DNA from 3 places in the Sodalis sp. RH14 genome. Region 2 is predicted to be linked to each of the others. Evidence: predicted binding sites of a transcription regulator. Region 2 holds the regulator's gene; each other region holds the start of a gene.
The links. The regulator LexA, encoded in region 2, represses DNA repair genes until DNA is damaged. The targets are predictions, from matches to a motif close to TNCTGTATGTACATACAGNA.
Positions count from the first base shown of each region.

Region 1: umuD (translesion error-prone DNA polymerase V autoproteolytic subunit) is a predicted target of LexA. The motif match lies at 1,416-1,435, and genes of this name have one in related genera.
Region 3: umuD (translesion error-prone DNA polymerase V autoproteolytic subunit) is a predicted target of LexA. The motif match lies at 1,739-1,758, and genes of this name have one in related genera.

Region 1 is NZ_CP178739.1:2,078,761-2,083,283, reverse strand. Features, by position in the region: gene ACL2XQ_RS09385 (AAA family ATPase) at 1-425, opposite strand, end outside; gene ACL2XQ_RS09380 (recombinase family protein) at 608-1,165, shown strand; gene umuD (translesion error-prone DNA polymerase V autoproteolytic subunit) at 1,453-1,875, shown strand; gene ACL2XQ_RS09370 (Y-family DNA polymerase) at 1,875-3,140, shown strand; gene ACL2XQ_RS09365 (SOS response-associated peptidase family protein) at 3,137-3,844, opposite strand; gene ACL2XQ_RS09360 (hypothetical protein) at 4,072-4,353, shown strand; gene ACL2XQ_RS09355 (conjugal transfer protein TraG N-terminal domain-containing protein) at 4,397-4,523, opposite strand, start outside.
Region 2 is NZ_CP178739.1:83,252-87,774, forward strand. Features, by position in the region: gene plsB (glycerol-3-phosphate 1-O-acyltransferase PlsB) at 1-650, opposite strand, end outside; gene ACL2XQ_RS00375 (diacylglycerol kinase) at 776-1,144, shown strand; gene lexA (transcriptional repressor LexA) at 1,265-1,873, shown strand; gene ACL2XQ_RS00385 (CsbD family protein) at 2,279-2,488, shown strand; gene zur (zinc uptake transcriptional repressor Zur) at 2,710-3,219, opposite strand; gene rcsA (transcriptional regulator RcsA) at 3,385-4,014, opposite strand; gene dusA (tRNA dihydrouridine(20/20a) synthase DusA) at 4,443-4,523, shown strand, end outside.
Region 3 is NZ_CP178739.1:542,060-546,582, reverse strand. Features, by position in the region: gene ACL2XQ_RS02330 (winged helix-turn-helix transcriptional regulator) at 1-68, shown strand, start outside; gene umuC (translesion error-prone DNA polymerase V subunit UmuC) at 39-1,304, opposite strand; gene umuD (translesion error-prone DNA polymerase V autoproteolytic subunit) at 1,307-1,723, opposite strand; gene ACL2XQ_RS02315 (DmsA/YnfE/YnfF family dimethyl sulfoxide reductase) at 2,074-4,523, shown strand, end outside.

The sequences.
Region 1 (4,523 bases), 2.0 Mb from region 2:
TCAATCATAGGCACGCAACTTTCAATGCCGATATAATAAATCTCTCTAAATGGACGTCTTGCATATATTTTCGTCCAACGAGACCCATTCTCATCTGCTTTCCCGAAGGGTTCTTCTTCTTTATTTTTAGTCTCAGTTCCACGGCGATAAGAATGGGTGATTACTAAGTTGCTACCATTCCACTCTGCATCAGGACTTCTAGGGAAGAAATCATTAAATTTTCTATTTTCTCCAGCATCTTTGGGCTGATAAACGCTTGCTAACGCATGTAAAATCGTTGATTTACCACTTCCATTTGGCCCCAAAATCGCAGTCACGGCATGCGGTTCAAAATCAATACTGAAGTTATGCAGACATTTGAGTTGACCAAAATATATGCTGTTAATGACTTGTTGAGTCGTTTTAGGTAGCTGCTCTTCGGGCATTTCCCACACCTTATTATTAGACCGCTAATCAATCAATATCGTTCTATGTGTCATTAGGATCTAGACTTGACACTCGGATTGTCAATAAAAAAAGTTATTAAACCTATAATGACATTATTACTGTCATATCTCACCGTCTGGCTAAAGTACACCCCAATATGACATTTTTAGAGGGGAAACTAATGCAAGGGCAACGAATTGGTTATGTACGCGTTAGTTCTGAAGAGCAATCTGTTGAGCGCCAACTGAATGGGCTCCACCTTGATAAGATTTTTATCGATAAGGTTTCTGGGAAAGATACTAACCGACCAGAGCTGAAGCTTTTGCTATCGTTTGCCCGAGAAGGGGATACCATAATAATCCACAGTATGGATCGACTTGCCAGGAACCTTGATAATCTACGCAGCCTGGTAAAGGAATTAACTGCCAAAGGCGCACGAGTCCAGTTTATTAAAGAAGGGCTGACCTTCAGCGGCGATGATTCACCGATTGCCCAACTACTTCTTTCGGTGATGGGTGCATTTGCTGAATTTGAACGTTCGCTCATCAAAGAACGGCAAAGAGAAGGGATCGATTTAGCAAAAAAGCGTGGCGTATATCGAGGACGTAAAAAAACTTTAGATGCGCAGGGAATTGAGAAGATAAAACAACTGGCCTCTGAAGGTCAGAACAAGACTCATCTCGCGAAACAGTTCGGTATAAGTAGAGAAACCCTATACCGTTACATCCGTAAAGTATAAAGTTTAAGCTCCGATAACAAACTAACTTGCTGTTTAAAATAATTATTTTCAACAGACTCGATTGCATCTTGAGTGAGATCAATAATTGCCATTCGTTAGTTTGGCTGATGAGCATGAAATCTAAGGTAGTAAAACCGCATATGGAATGCCCTATCCTGCTGTAGAGGCCTCTTAAATTCTTTCCTTGTTGATCATCAACCTAAGATTTTTCTAAATCACCGCGCTTCACAATCTAAAACACTCATGATTATACTGTATGCATAAACAGTATAATCGTGAGGCGCCTTATGACCGTTTTTTATCCAACCCCGGACCCATTGAAACTTTTGATACCTTTTTTTCAGGACAGGGTTCAGGCAGGATTTCCTTCGCCCGCGCAGGATTATATAGAAAAAGGCATTGATTTGAATGAGCTTTGTATAAGTCACCCCGCAGCAACCTACTTTGTCATGGCAACTGGCATGTCGATGGTTGATGCCGGAATCTACGAAGGATCACTTCTTGTCGTAGACCGCAGCCTGCAGGCAAAGCATGGAGATATCATCATCGCATCTCTGGCAGGTGAGTACACGGTCAAGCGCCTTTGCTTGCACCCGGTTGTTCAGCTCATCCCTATGAATCCTGATTTCCCTCCGATAGTTCTTCATGACGGTGGGGATGAGCTGGAAGTTTTCGGCGTTGTCACATTTAGCATCAACGGGTTTCAATAATGTTTGCGCTGGCGGATGTGAACAGCTTCTATGCCAGTTGCGAAACGGTGTTTCGCCCTGACTTACGCGGACGACCTGTCGTCGTTTTAAGTAACAACGATGGTTGCGTAATAGCTCGCAGTATGGAAGCAAAAAAATTAGGTATCCGTATGGGCGATCCATTCTTCAAGATGCGTGACATCTTCGAAAAGCACAAGGTTGTTACATTCAGCAGTAACTACGCGCTTTACGCAGACATGAGCTCACGGGTTATGACCGTTCTGGAAGAAATGTCTCCAGCCGTGGAAGTCTATTCAATAGACGAAGCATTCATGAATCTGCAAGGGGTTAGTAATTGCCGGGATTTAGAAGAGTTTGGCCGTGAAGTGAGGGCCAAGGTTCTTCAGTGGACCGGTTTGACCGTAGGCGTTGGAATTGCCCCGACTAAGACCCTCGCCAAACTTGCTAATTATGCTGCAAAGAAGTGGACAAAGACCGGCGGTGTCGTTGATTTATCGTTACTTGCTCGTCAAAGAAAACTGATGGCTCTTGTCGAGGTTGGTGAGGTTTGGGGAATCGGACGCAAAATTTCAAAAAAGCTGAACGACATGGGAATTAAAACCGCACTCCAGCTTGCAGATACGCCTACGCCGCTGATCCGCAAGCATTTCAACATAGTTTTAGAGAGAACTGTGAGAGAACTACGTGGGGAGCCTTGCTTAGAGCTTGAGGAGTTTGCTCCAACCAAGCAGCAGATCATCTGCTCACGATCGTTTGGCGATAGAGTGTCTGAATACGACTTAATGCGTGAAGCAATCTGCAGTCATGCAGTACGTGCAGCAGAAAAGCTTCGTGGAGAGCATCAGTACTGTCGCCATATTTCAGCATTCGTCAAAACGAGCCCATTTGCCGTGAATGAGGTTTACTACGGTAAAACAGCTGGCACTAAATTACAGATACCGACACAAGATAGTCGGGATATCGTTGCCGCCGCAACCAAATGCCTTGATGCGATCTGGCAGGACGGCCACAGGTTCCAGAAATGCGGTGTGATGTTAGGGGATTTCTACAGTCAGGGCGTCGCACAGCTTGGTCTTTTCGATGAGTACAAGCCGCGCTCTAACAGTGAGCAATTGATGGCTGTGCTGGATGGCATCAATCACAGCGGAAAGGGACGCGTATGGTTTGCCGGACAAGGTATTCAGAAAAGTTGGGAGATGAAGCGTCAGATGCTCTCGCCAGCTTACACGACACGCTTCAGTGATTTGATGCGCGTAAGAGTCTAAACCAGCGGGTCAGATATTTGTTCAATCAGCTCCGGGCCGTTGTTCCTAATGCTTCCGACCTTTTTCATAACAGGATGCCAGGCGAATCTTGAAGGCGATACGGACTCCTTTTCCGCTATTTCCAGCGCGCGCTCAGGAAGAGTGTCTCCGTCCAGCCATTCCAGCGCTTGTTCGGGATCAAGTACGAGCGGTCGGCGGTCATGGATATCTAATAATCCTTCATCGCTTGCAGCGGTAACAATCACAAACCCGTCATCCTCAGGTGTTTCTGCCACATCAGGGTGATACCGGCTTATGGCCGCTAAGAATAATGGTGTATGTGATTTGTGGTAGATAAAATAGGGCTGCTTAATTTTCGCATCAGTAGGGCCTTTCTTCCATTCATACCATCCATCTGCCATCACAATCGCGCGGCCGTGCTCAAAGAGTGGTTTAAACATCCGGCTCGTTGCAACGGTCTCAACACGAGCATTAATCATCGGTGGCCGTTTTGACTCCTTCGCCCAGCCGGGTTGATATCCCCATTTAACAGGATCGAGATAGATTTTATCGTCGCGCTGATTGAGTAGCAGAACGCGTGTACCAGGCGCAACATTGTAACGATCGAGTGGGATGTCATCCAAGCCACTGGCGATCTCTTTATCGGGCGAGAGGACTTCAATGTAATGAGATCGGGGTTCGTATTGAGTGAAGCGTCCACACATATGAAATCCTCCATTAACGGATATTAAGTATAGACGTTAATAAAATTTCGAGATGCGTCATCCCTGATCAGAAGAAGATGTACCTCCCTTGATTTCACTGGTGCTAAATACGCCGTCCATAGATATTTCTTTTTACTGCTACAAACTATGGCAAGGCACTGACTTGAGTCTATTCGCCGGCCATGATATTTTGAATATGCGTGATTTATAACCAGAGCATAAAGAGCATGAATTCGAAAGGTTTTGATCCGAAAGACTTGCAAGAAATTTGCACCAGGAAGCGGGCAAAATTCACAATGAAGAAATCTGATTACAAAGAATTAGGTCGCAATCTGCTTTTAGGTTCTGTTGATGTAGTCATTGGAAGTGTAATGGCTGCGGCCGTAGTCGTAAGTGTTATACCAACCAGAAATTCAAATATTGATGATGGTTTGCCGAATAGCGATGGTTGGCAGAATGGTTCTCAAGGTTACGGATATTATGAAAATGGAGTGAAACTCTATGATTGAAGAGCCAAAATTTCTTGCTGGCTCTTCAACATAAAATTAATAACTACCCCCCTTTTTTAACCGCAGTTTTAGCAGCATCTACAGCAAGTTTCCCCCCTTCGCTTCCTGCCTGTTGTGGCATTTTAGACCCAGCACTTACAGCTGAATCAACTACACTACCAATCTTCGCT
Region 2 (4,523 bases):
TCCTGGCGGACAGGCAGCCGCGGCCCCACAGCCACCAGGCGTTGGCGGGCAAAATGAATCATGGCGACGCGTGCCAGCTTCTGCGCGATGGTTTTATCGGTGCCATGCTCGGTCGCCATATAGCGCATGGACAGCGGACGGGAAAAACGCACAAAGCTGTCGCGCCCCAACCACAAGACGGCGATAAACTTCTGGAAACCATTGAGGAGGCGCAACTGGGGCGCCGGCTGGTTCTGCTGCGCTTCACGGCCGGGCGATCGTCCGAACATAACGGATACCGGCACCATCTGGACATCAAGCTGCGGATTATTGCGATGTAAATCCAGATAATCGTGAAACAGCTTCACGGATTCCAGTTTTTCGGAAAAATAGCGAAAAATACGGGGGCCATCGTGGATAAAGACGTAGCGCGGCAAGACGACGCCGTCGATCTCCAGCGGTATCAGCGGATCGGACAACCCCAGTTGCAGACATTGCGCGCGCAGGGTGAGCAGGTCCGTCTTGGAGTTATAGGGCAAAACATACATCATTGGCCGCAGCGGGTCCAAGCCGGCTTCTTGCCGGGGATTGGCGGGAATGGCTTTACTCCGCACCAGTAGCCTGAGCGGTAAATTCAACAACGTATAATAAATAGTACGCCAGCCTGACATATCTTCGTGAAGCCTCTTGTTAGCATTGCGCCACAAGAATACCAGAAACCGCGCGACAGATCTGTGGTGATGCGAACGAGAAGAAACGGTAATATAGGCACAATTTTTCTTTAGCGCGCAAAATTATGGCAAACCAAACCAACGGACTTCGGCGCATCTTTAACGCCATGGGCTATTCCATAAAAGGATATCGCGCCGCCTGGCGGCATGAAGCCGCTTTTCGCCAGGAAGTGGTGGTTGCCGTGGTGGCGATTGCCCTTGCCTGTTACCTGGAGCCAGAACCCGTGGCGCGGATTTTATTGATCGGTTCGGTATGGCTGGTGCTGATCGTTGAGATCGTGAATAGTGCTATTGAAGCGGTGGTGGATCGCATCGGGCCGGAGCTGCATCCACTTTCTGGCCGGGCGAAGGACCTGGGCTCGGCGGCGGTGACCCTGGCCATTGTTTTGGCGCTGTTCGTGTGGATAACGCTGTTATGGCGGTATATTCCTTAAAATGGCCGGCGCGGCCGGTCGTCGGCAGGGTTTTATCACATTTTGCAACGCTTGTGGTTTTCAATTGCTGCGGACCTGTATATACTCACAGAAAGACTGTATAAACAAACAGGGGACGGAATGAAAGCATTAACCGCCAGACAACAAGAGGTATTTGACCTCATCCGCGATCATCTTGCGCAAACCGGCATGCCGCCGACCCGGGCGGAAATCGCGCATCGTCTGGGATTTAAATCCCCTAACGCCGCCGAAGAGCACCTTAAGGCGCTGGCGCGCAAGGGCGCCATTGAAATCGTTTCCGGCGCCTCGCGCGGCATCCGGTTATTGATAGAAGAAGAAACCGGCCTGCCGCTGATCGGCCGCGTGGCCGCCGGAGAACCCCTGCTGGCCGAACAGCATATCGAAAGCCATTACCAGATCGATCCCGATCTGTTTAAGCCCCACGCGGATTTCCTGCTGCGTGTCAGCGGCATGTCCATGAAGGATATCGGCATCATGGACGGCGATCTGCTGGCGGTGCATAAAACCCAGGATGCCCATAATGGTCAGGTCGTGGTGGCGCGAATCAATGACGAGGTCACGGTAAAACGCCTGAAAAGACACGGTAACATCGTTGAGTTGCTACCGGAAAACAGCGAGTTTTCGCCCATCATTGTCGATTTGCGCGAGCAGGAAATGTCCATCGAAGGTTTAGCGGTCGGCGTTATCCGCAACGGCAACTGGATTTAACTCACGGTGCTCCATGGCATCCTGAATATCCCTTATCCCGCGTCAGCGAGAATTTTATGGCGGATAACCGGCGACGCGGAATGCGGGTTCGCCGCCATAAAAGTGCCGCGGCGCGTCCGCTGCCGCTAGCGGTATTTATATTTAGTTACAATTAGCGGTGTACGGGCTGATACCTTCTACCTACTGTTTTATTTCACCTTATAGCCCATACGGCGTTTATAACCCTGCCAATATGGTCTAATCATCTGCTGAATAAACCTTATGCCAAATCCCCTGCTATACTTTAGACATAGGGTTAACTTATGACATGCAGGTTTTGGGACGCAATACGTGTCCTCGCTATGCGCTAACAAAACCTGGAGTGGCAGATGTTGACTGAGAAACCGATAACCAAGGAGAACTCCGATGAACAAAGATGAAGCCAGCGGTAATTGGAAACAGTTCAAAGGTAAAATGAAAGAACAATGGGGTAAGCTTACTGACGATGATCTGACGGTAGTTGAAGGTAAACGCGATCAGTTAATCGGTAAGATCCAGGAACGTTACGGTTACGGCAAAGAAGCCGCGGAAACGGAAGTAAAGGACTGGGAAACACGTAACAAATATCGTTGGTAATGATTTTTGGAAATCATGACTAATGCATATTCACTGTGCGGTTATGGCTTCCTTAAGTGTTCCTACCCAAAGGTACAAGGACGTACCACCTATTTTATATGATCCTATCAGCATTCCCCTGTTTTGCCGCCTCTCCAATGTATTAACCAAACGCGTTATCTCACTTCAGCCATAATAAACGTCATTTGCTCCCGGGTTCTTGTAAAAGCCAAAATGGGACGCTAGCGTTTCTTTATCGCTACGCTATGATCGTGTCCGCAGTCCTGGGGATTGTCACAAGCTTGCACTTCGGCGCATAAGGTACAAAATCCGTGTGCCTCGACGACATTATGGCGCATGGCGAAACCCGTGGCTTGCGCCATTTTTTGCAAAATATCTTCAATGCCTTCGGTTGATTGTTCAGTCACCTGGCCGCAGCGATCGCAGATAAAGAAGGCGGAGGTGTGACTGGGCTGCTCAAAATGGTGGCAAAGAACAAAGCTGTTAGTGGATTCCACTCTATGGATAAAACCTTGTTCCAGAAGGAAATCCAGCGCGCGGTAAATTGTCGGCGGCTTTGCCTGCGGTTCCGTCGCCCGCAGCAGATCAAGCAGGTCGTAAGCACTGATCGCGCCATCCTGCTGTGTCATCAGGCGCAACACTTCAAGTCGCTGTGGCGTCAGGCGCACGTTGCGTTGCTCACATAATTGTTCAGCCTGGCTGAGCAATTGAGACTGATCGGTGGTATTCATAGCGTTTCCCCCACTGCTGATTTCCGCCCTCTATCTTATCATGAAGGCGGAAAAACGCCGAATATTGGCGTGTTTTAACCCATATTGTCACCGGCAAAAGGGTGAGGGGACGGGGATCGGGGGCAGGTTTCTTTAGCTGTGGCGTTCGAACGGAGCCGCTGGTTTTCAGCAAACGGGATAACGGATATTGATACTATCTGTGACGCTGTTGGCAATAGCAATTAAATGGTATATCACCTGTTTATTACTGGCCTTGGTTTTCCGCTTAATATTTATTTTGTGAGAAGAAAGCGTTTTTTCTTTAATGTGCAATTGGGTACAGATATACATGGTGTCATAACCTGACATCCACATGGTTAAAATTTCTACTTCGGTCTTGCTAAAACGCAGCGGAGAGAACCCGATGGCGGCATCGTCATTGCGCCAGGCTTTGGTGTCCATAAAGTAACGGATTATCATTAACAATGTGCTGATCTTTATAAATTTTGATAAAATAATCACATTGTCCCTGATTGGCACGAAATCATGGAACTTAATATTCTCATTACCAATGAAAATAAAAAAAAGCGTCAAAGGCCGTTCGTCAATAATGGATTTTAATCCTTCTCCATCCCCTTGATACTGATAAGAGTTTTGATTAATAAAAACTATCGAAGGATTGGCGTTTTTGCATCTCATTCGCAACGTGCTGATATTGTCCACATCGCGAATGGCGCCTTTGATACCGCTTGCCGACAATGAGCTTTTAAGCGCGCATTTAGTATAAGTGCAAGGATCGAGTATAAATACTGTCATAATAATATCTGCAATTAGATTCATCCTGAAATAAAAAGGATTCGGATAAAAAATGACATAGGGGGATATTAAAATATAAAAATTACTGTCTATATCGATTTATCATTTTTCAACCTTTTATCAGCATGGCTGGATAAATTTGAATTAAGATCATGTGATAAATGATTATGATCGCTTTGTAAATCACTTGGGGAGGTATTGGGATGAAATGGTGCTTATTTGAGACGCCGTGGCCTTTTCACGCATTCTGGAAGCATAATTATTTAACAAGCTTTAAACATTTACCTATGTTTAGTAAGAATTAAACATTAACATGGTTGATGAATCGCCGCATGGGGTGTTCGCTACCTAATAGGGTTTCTGTGATACACTACACAGATAATCTCCCTCTCTTCCTTAAACCCATTTTTATGCCTGCATATGACGTTATGACATTTTCAACCGAGGCTAACAGCCGGCTGGCCGTAGCGCCATTTTCCCCGCAGCGCTTTTCCGTCGCGCCGATGCTG
Region 3 (4,523 bases), 460 kb from region 2:
TCGACGCGCACCAGGAGGATTTACAGGCCGGCGCCGGCCTAGAGCGCCGCGCGGGGCAGATCGCTTAGCCGGGAGGTATAGGCCGGCGACAACATGTCGCGTTTCATTTGCCAGTCCCGGCGGATGCCCTGGCCGGCAAACCAGATTTGCCCCCGGCCCGAGCGGTTGACCTTATCCAGGGTCGCCATCAGCGCCTCGGCGTTAACGTGCGGCTTATACCGGTCGAACAGGCCGAGCTGCGCCACGCCCCGGTCATAAAAATCGCCCAGCACGACGCCGGCCTTCAGATAACGCCGATCGTCCAGCCACAGGCTATCCAGGCAGGCCGTCGCCTGGGCGATGATATCCCGGGAATCGTTGGTCGGGACGGGAATGCGGCCGGTGGCCTGGTTGGCGTAATAGATTTCGCCGGCCGCGTGCGGACTGGTGCGCACAAAGACCGCGACCTGCCGGCAAAACTGGTTTTCCCCGCGCAGTTTTTCCGCCGCGCGCGCGGCATAACTGCATACCGCCTCGCGCATATCCTGGTAACGGGTGATACGGGAACTGAAGCTGCGGCTGCAGATAATCTGCTGCTTCACCGCCGGCATTTCCTCCACCTCCAGGCAGGGTTCGCCGCGCAGCTCACGCACCGTGCGCTCCAGCACCACGCTGAAATTATTACGGATAAACGCCGGATGGGAATCCGCCAGTTGCAGCGCCGTGCCGATCCCCATCGCCCGCAGCGTTTTGCCCAGCCGGCGTCCTATGCCCCACACCTCCTCCACCGGCATCAGCGCCATCAGCTTACGCTGGCGCAGCGGCGAGGACAGATCCACCACGCCGCCGGTTTTGCTCCACTGCTTGGCGGCGTGGTTGGCAAGCTTTGCCAGCGTTTTACTGGGCGCAATACCCACCCCCGAATGCAGATGCGTGCACTGCAACAGGGTTTGCTGTACCTCGCGGCCAAACTGTTCCAGCGCCCTGCAATGGCCGACGCCGGTGAGATTGAGAAAGGCCTCGTCGATACTGTAGATCTCAACCGCCGGCGCCATGTCCTCCAGCAGGGTCATCACCCGATGCGACATATCGGCATACAGGGCATAGTTGCTGGAAAACACCGCCACGCCATGTTGTTCAAGCAGCCGGCGAATCTTGAAATAGGGCGCGGCCATAGCAACGCCAAGGCGTTTGGCGGCGGCGGAACGGGCGATAACGCAGCCGTCGTTGTTGCTCAGCACCACCACCGGGCGCCCGCGCAATTCCGGCCGGAATACGGTTTCACACGAAGCGTAGAACGAATTGATATCCACCAGCGCGTACATGGCTACAGCGCCGCGTAGATGATAAACGTCACCACGCCGAAGATTTCCACCTGGCTGTCTTCGGTAATGGGAATGGGCGCGAAGGCGGGATTCATCGGCATCAGCCGCGCGCGGGGATGAAGCTGCAGGCGTTTCACGGTAAAGCCGCCGTCGACGGAGGCGATAACAATATTGCCGTGGTCGGGTTTAAGGGCGCTGTCCACCACCAGGATATCCCCTTCACGGATATTGCCCTCAATCATCGATTCACCCGTGGCGCGGACAAAATAGGTGCTGGCCGGATGGCGCACGCAGATGGCGTTGATATCCAGGCGATGTTCAACATAATCCTGCGCCGGGCTGGGGAACCCCGCAGCGACTTTATCGCCAAAAAACGGCAGCGGTACGCCGATGCCCAACGCCGCGGGATAAATCTTCATAACGGCCACTCCATATACTGTATTTACATACAGTATAGATGCGACCGGGGGAACATGTGAAGCTGGAAAAACCACGGCGGCGACAAACGGCTGATAATCATTGGATTTAAGATCACGCGTGGCTGGCGCCCATGCGCCGGCCTGGCGCCGCATATTTGTATGATAAAACGAGACGTAACTCATACTTTTGGTTCTTAAAAACCCTTTTTGTTATGCGACTTTGTTCGGGAACAAGTTTTTCCGCCTGTTTTTCGCGCATTATGCTCCCATGAATTGTAACCCCAGTAACTATCAGGCTTTATAGGATTGCGGGCTGCAACGCTTTGTGTGTGCAATGTGACGGGTGAGAGATGAAGAACAAGACATTAACCCTGCTTGGCGAAGCCGCCATCAGCCGGCGCAGCCTGGTGAAAGGCGGCGTGGCGACCGGGGGATTGCTGTTGGCCAGCAGCGCGCTGCAGCTCCCTTTCCTGTTCGCCCGGGCGGCCGTTACCCCGGCAACGACCGCGGGAACGGCCGATAAGGTGGTCTGGAGCATGTGTTCGGTTAATTGCGGCAGCCGCTGCGCGCTCAGGCTGCATGTGCGCGACGACGAGGTGTATTGGGTGGAAACCGATAACACCGGCCAGGATGAATACGGCGATCATCAGGTGCGCGCCTGCCTGCGCGGCCGCTCCATGCGCCGGCGGATGAACCATCCGGAACGGCTGAAATATCCGATGAAGCGCGTGGGCGAACGCGGCGAAGGCAAATTCCAGCGCATCAGCTGGGATGAAGCGCTGGACGCCATCGCCGATAATCTCAAGCGTATCGTCAAGGATTACGGCAACGAAGCGGTGTATATCAATTATTCCTCCGGCGCCACCGGCGCCAATTTCGCCCGCTCGTCACCGTCGGGCTCGCTTATCACCCGCCTGATGAACTGCTACGGCGGCTACCTCAATCAGTACGGTACCTATAGCACCGCCCAGATCAATGCCGCCATGCCCTACACCTACGGCAGCAACGAGGGCAACAGCACCTCGGATATCGTTAATACCAAACTGGTGGTGATGTTCGGCAACAACCCGGCGGAAACCCGCATGAGCGGCGCCGGCATTACCTACCATCTTGAGCAGGCGCGCGAGCGCTCCAACGCGCGCATGATCGTTATCGATCCGCGCTATACCGATACCGCCGCCGGGCGCGAGGATGAATGGATCCCCATTCGCCCCGGCACCGACGCGGCGCTGGTGTCGGCGATCGCCTGGGTATTGATCAGTGAAAATCTGGTGGATCAGGCGTTTCTGGATACCTACTGCGTCGGTTACGACGAAAAAACCCTGCCGGCCGGCGCGCCGGCCAACGGCCACTACAAAGCCTATATCCTCGGCCAGGGCGACGACGGCATCGCCAAGACGCCGGAGTGGGCGGAGAGGATCACCAGTATCCCCCGCGATCGGATCATCAAGCTGGCGCGTGAAATCGGCGCGACCAAACCGGCTTATATTTGCCAGGGCTGGGGGCCGCAGCGCCAGGCCAACGGCGAGCAGACCGCGCGCGCCATCGCCATGCTGCCGATCCTCACCGGCAACGTGGGCATTAACGGCGGCAACAGCGGCGCCCGCGAGTCCACCTACACCATTACCATCGAACGGCTGCCGGTATTGACCAATCCGGTGAAAACCCAGATCCCGGTATTTTTATGGACCGACGCCATCTCACGCGGCAAGGAAATGACGGCGTTAAAAGACGGCATAAAAGGCAAGGACCGGCTCGACGTGCCGATTAAATTTATCTGGAACTATGCCGGCAATACCCTGGTCAACCAGCATTCGGATATCAATCGCACCCATGAAGTCCTGAAAAACGAGCGCGATTGCGAAATGATCGTGGTGATTGAAAACTTTATGACCTCATCGGCGAAATACGCCGACATCCTGTTGCCGGACCTGATGACCACCGAACAGGAGGATATCGTCCCCAACGATTACGCCGCCAATATGGGGTATCTGATTTTCGGCCAGCCCGCCACCTCGGCAAAATTCGAGCGCCGCTCGATTTACCAGATCACCAGCGATATCGCGCGGCGCCTCGGCGCGGATGTGGCGCAAAAATTTACCGAAGGGCGCACCCAGTCCGAATGGCTGCAATTTTTATATGCCAAGATGCTGGCCAAGGACCCGCAACTGCCGTCCTATGAGCAGTTAAAAGCCCAAGGCATCTATAAACGCCAGGATCCCGACGGCCACTTTGTCGCCTACCGTAAATTCCGCGCGGACCCGGCGGCCAATCCGCTGAAAACCCCTTCCGGCAAAATTGAAATCTATTCGGCGGCATTGGCGCAGCTGGCCGCCACCTGGCAACTGCAGGCGGATGAAAGCATCAGTCCGCTGCCCCGGTATGTCCCCACCTTCGAGGGCTGGGACGATCCGCTGCGCGCGCGTTTTCCGCTGCAGATGGCCGGTTTCCACTATAAGGCGCGCACCCACTCCAGCTACGGCAATATCGACGTGCTGCGGGCCGCCTGTCCGCAGGAGGTGTGGATCAATCCTATCGACGCCGAAAGCCGGGGCATTCGCAACGGCGATAAGGTGCGGGTCTTTAACGACCGGGGCGAGATCAGGATCGACGCCAAGGTAACGCCGCGCATCCTGCCCGGCGTGACGGCCGTCAGCCAGGGCGCCTGGCATCAGGCCGATATGGCCGGGGATAAAATCGATCACGGCGGCTGCATCAATACCCTGACCACGCAGCGTCCATCGCCGCTGGCCAAGGGCAATCCGCAGCATACCAACCTGATACAGATCGAAAAGGTGTA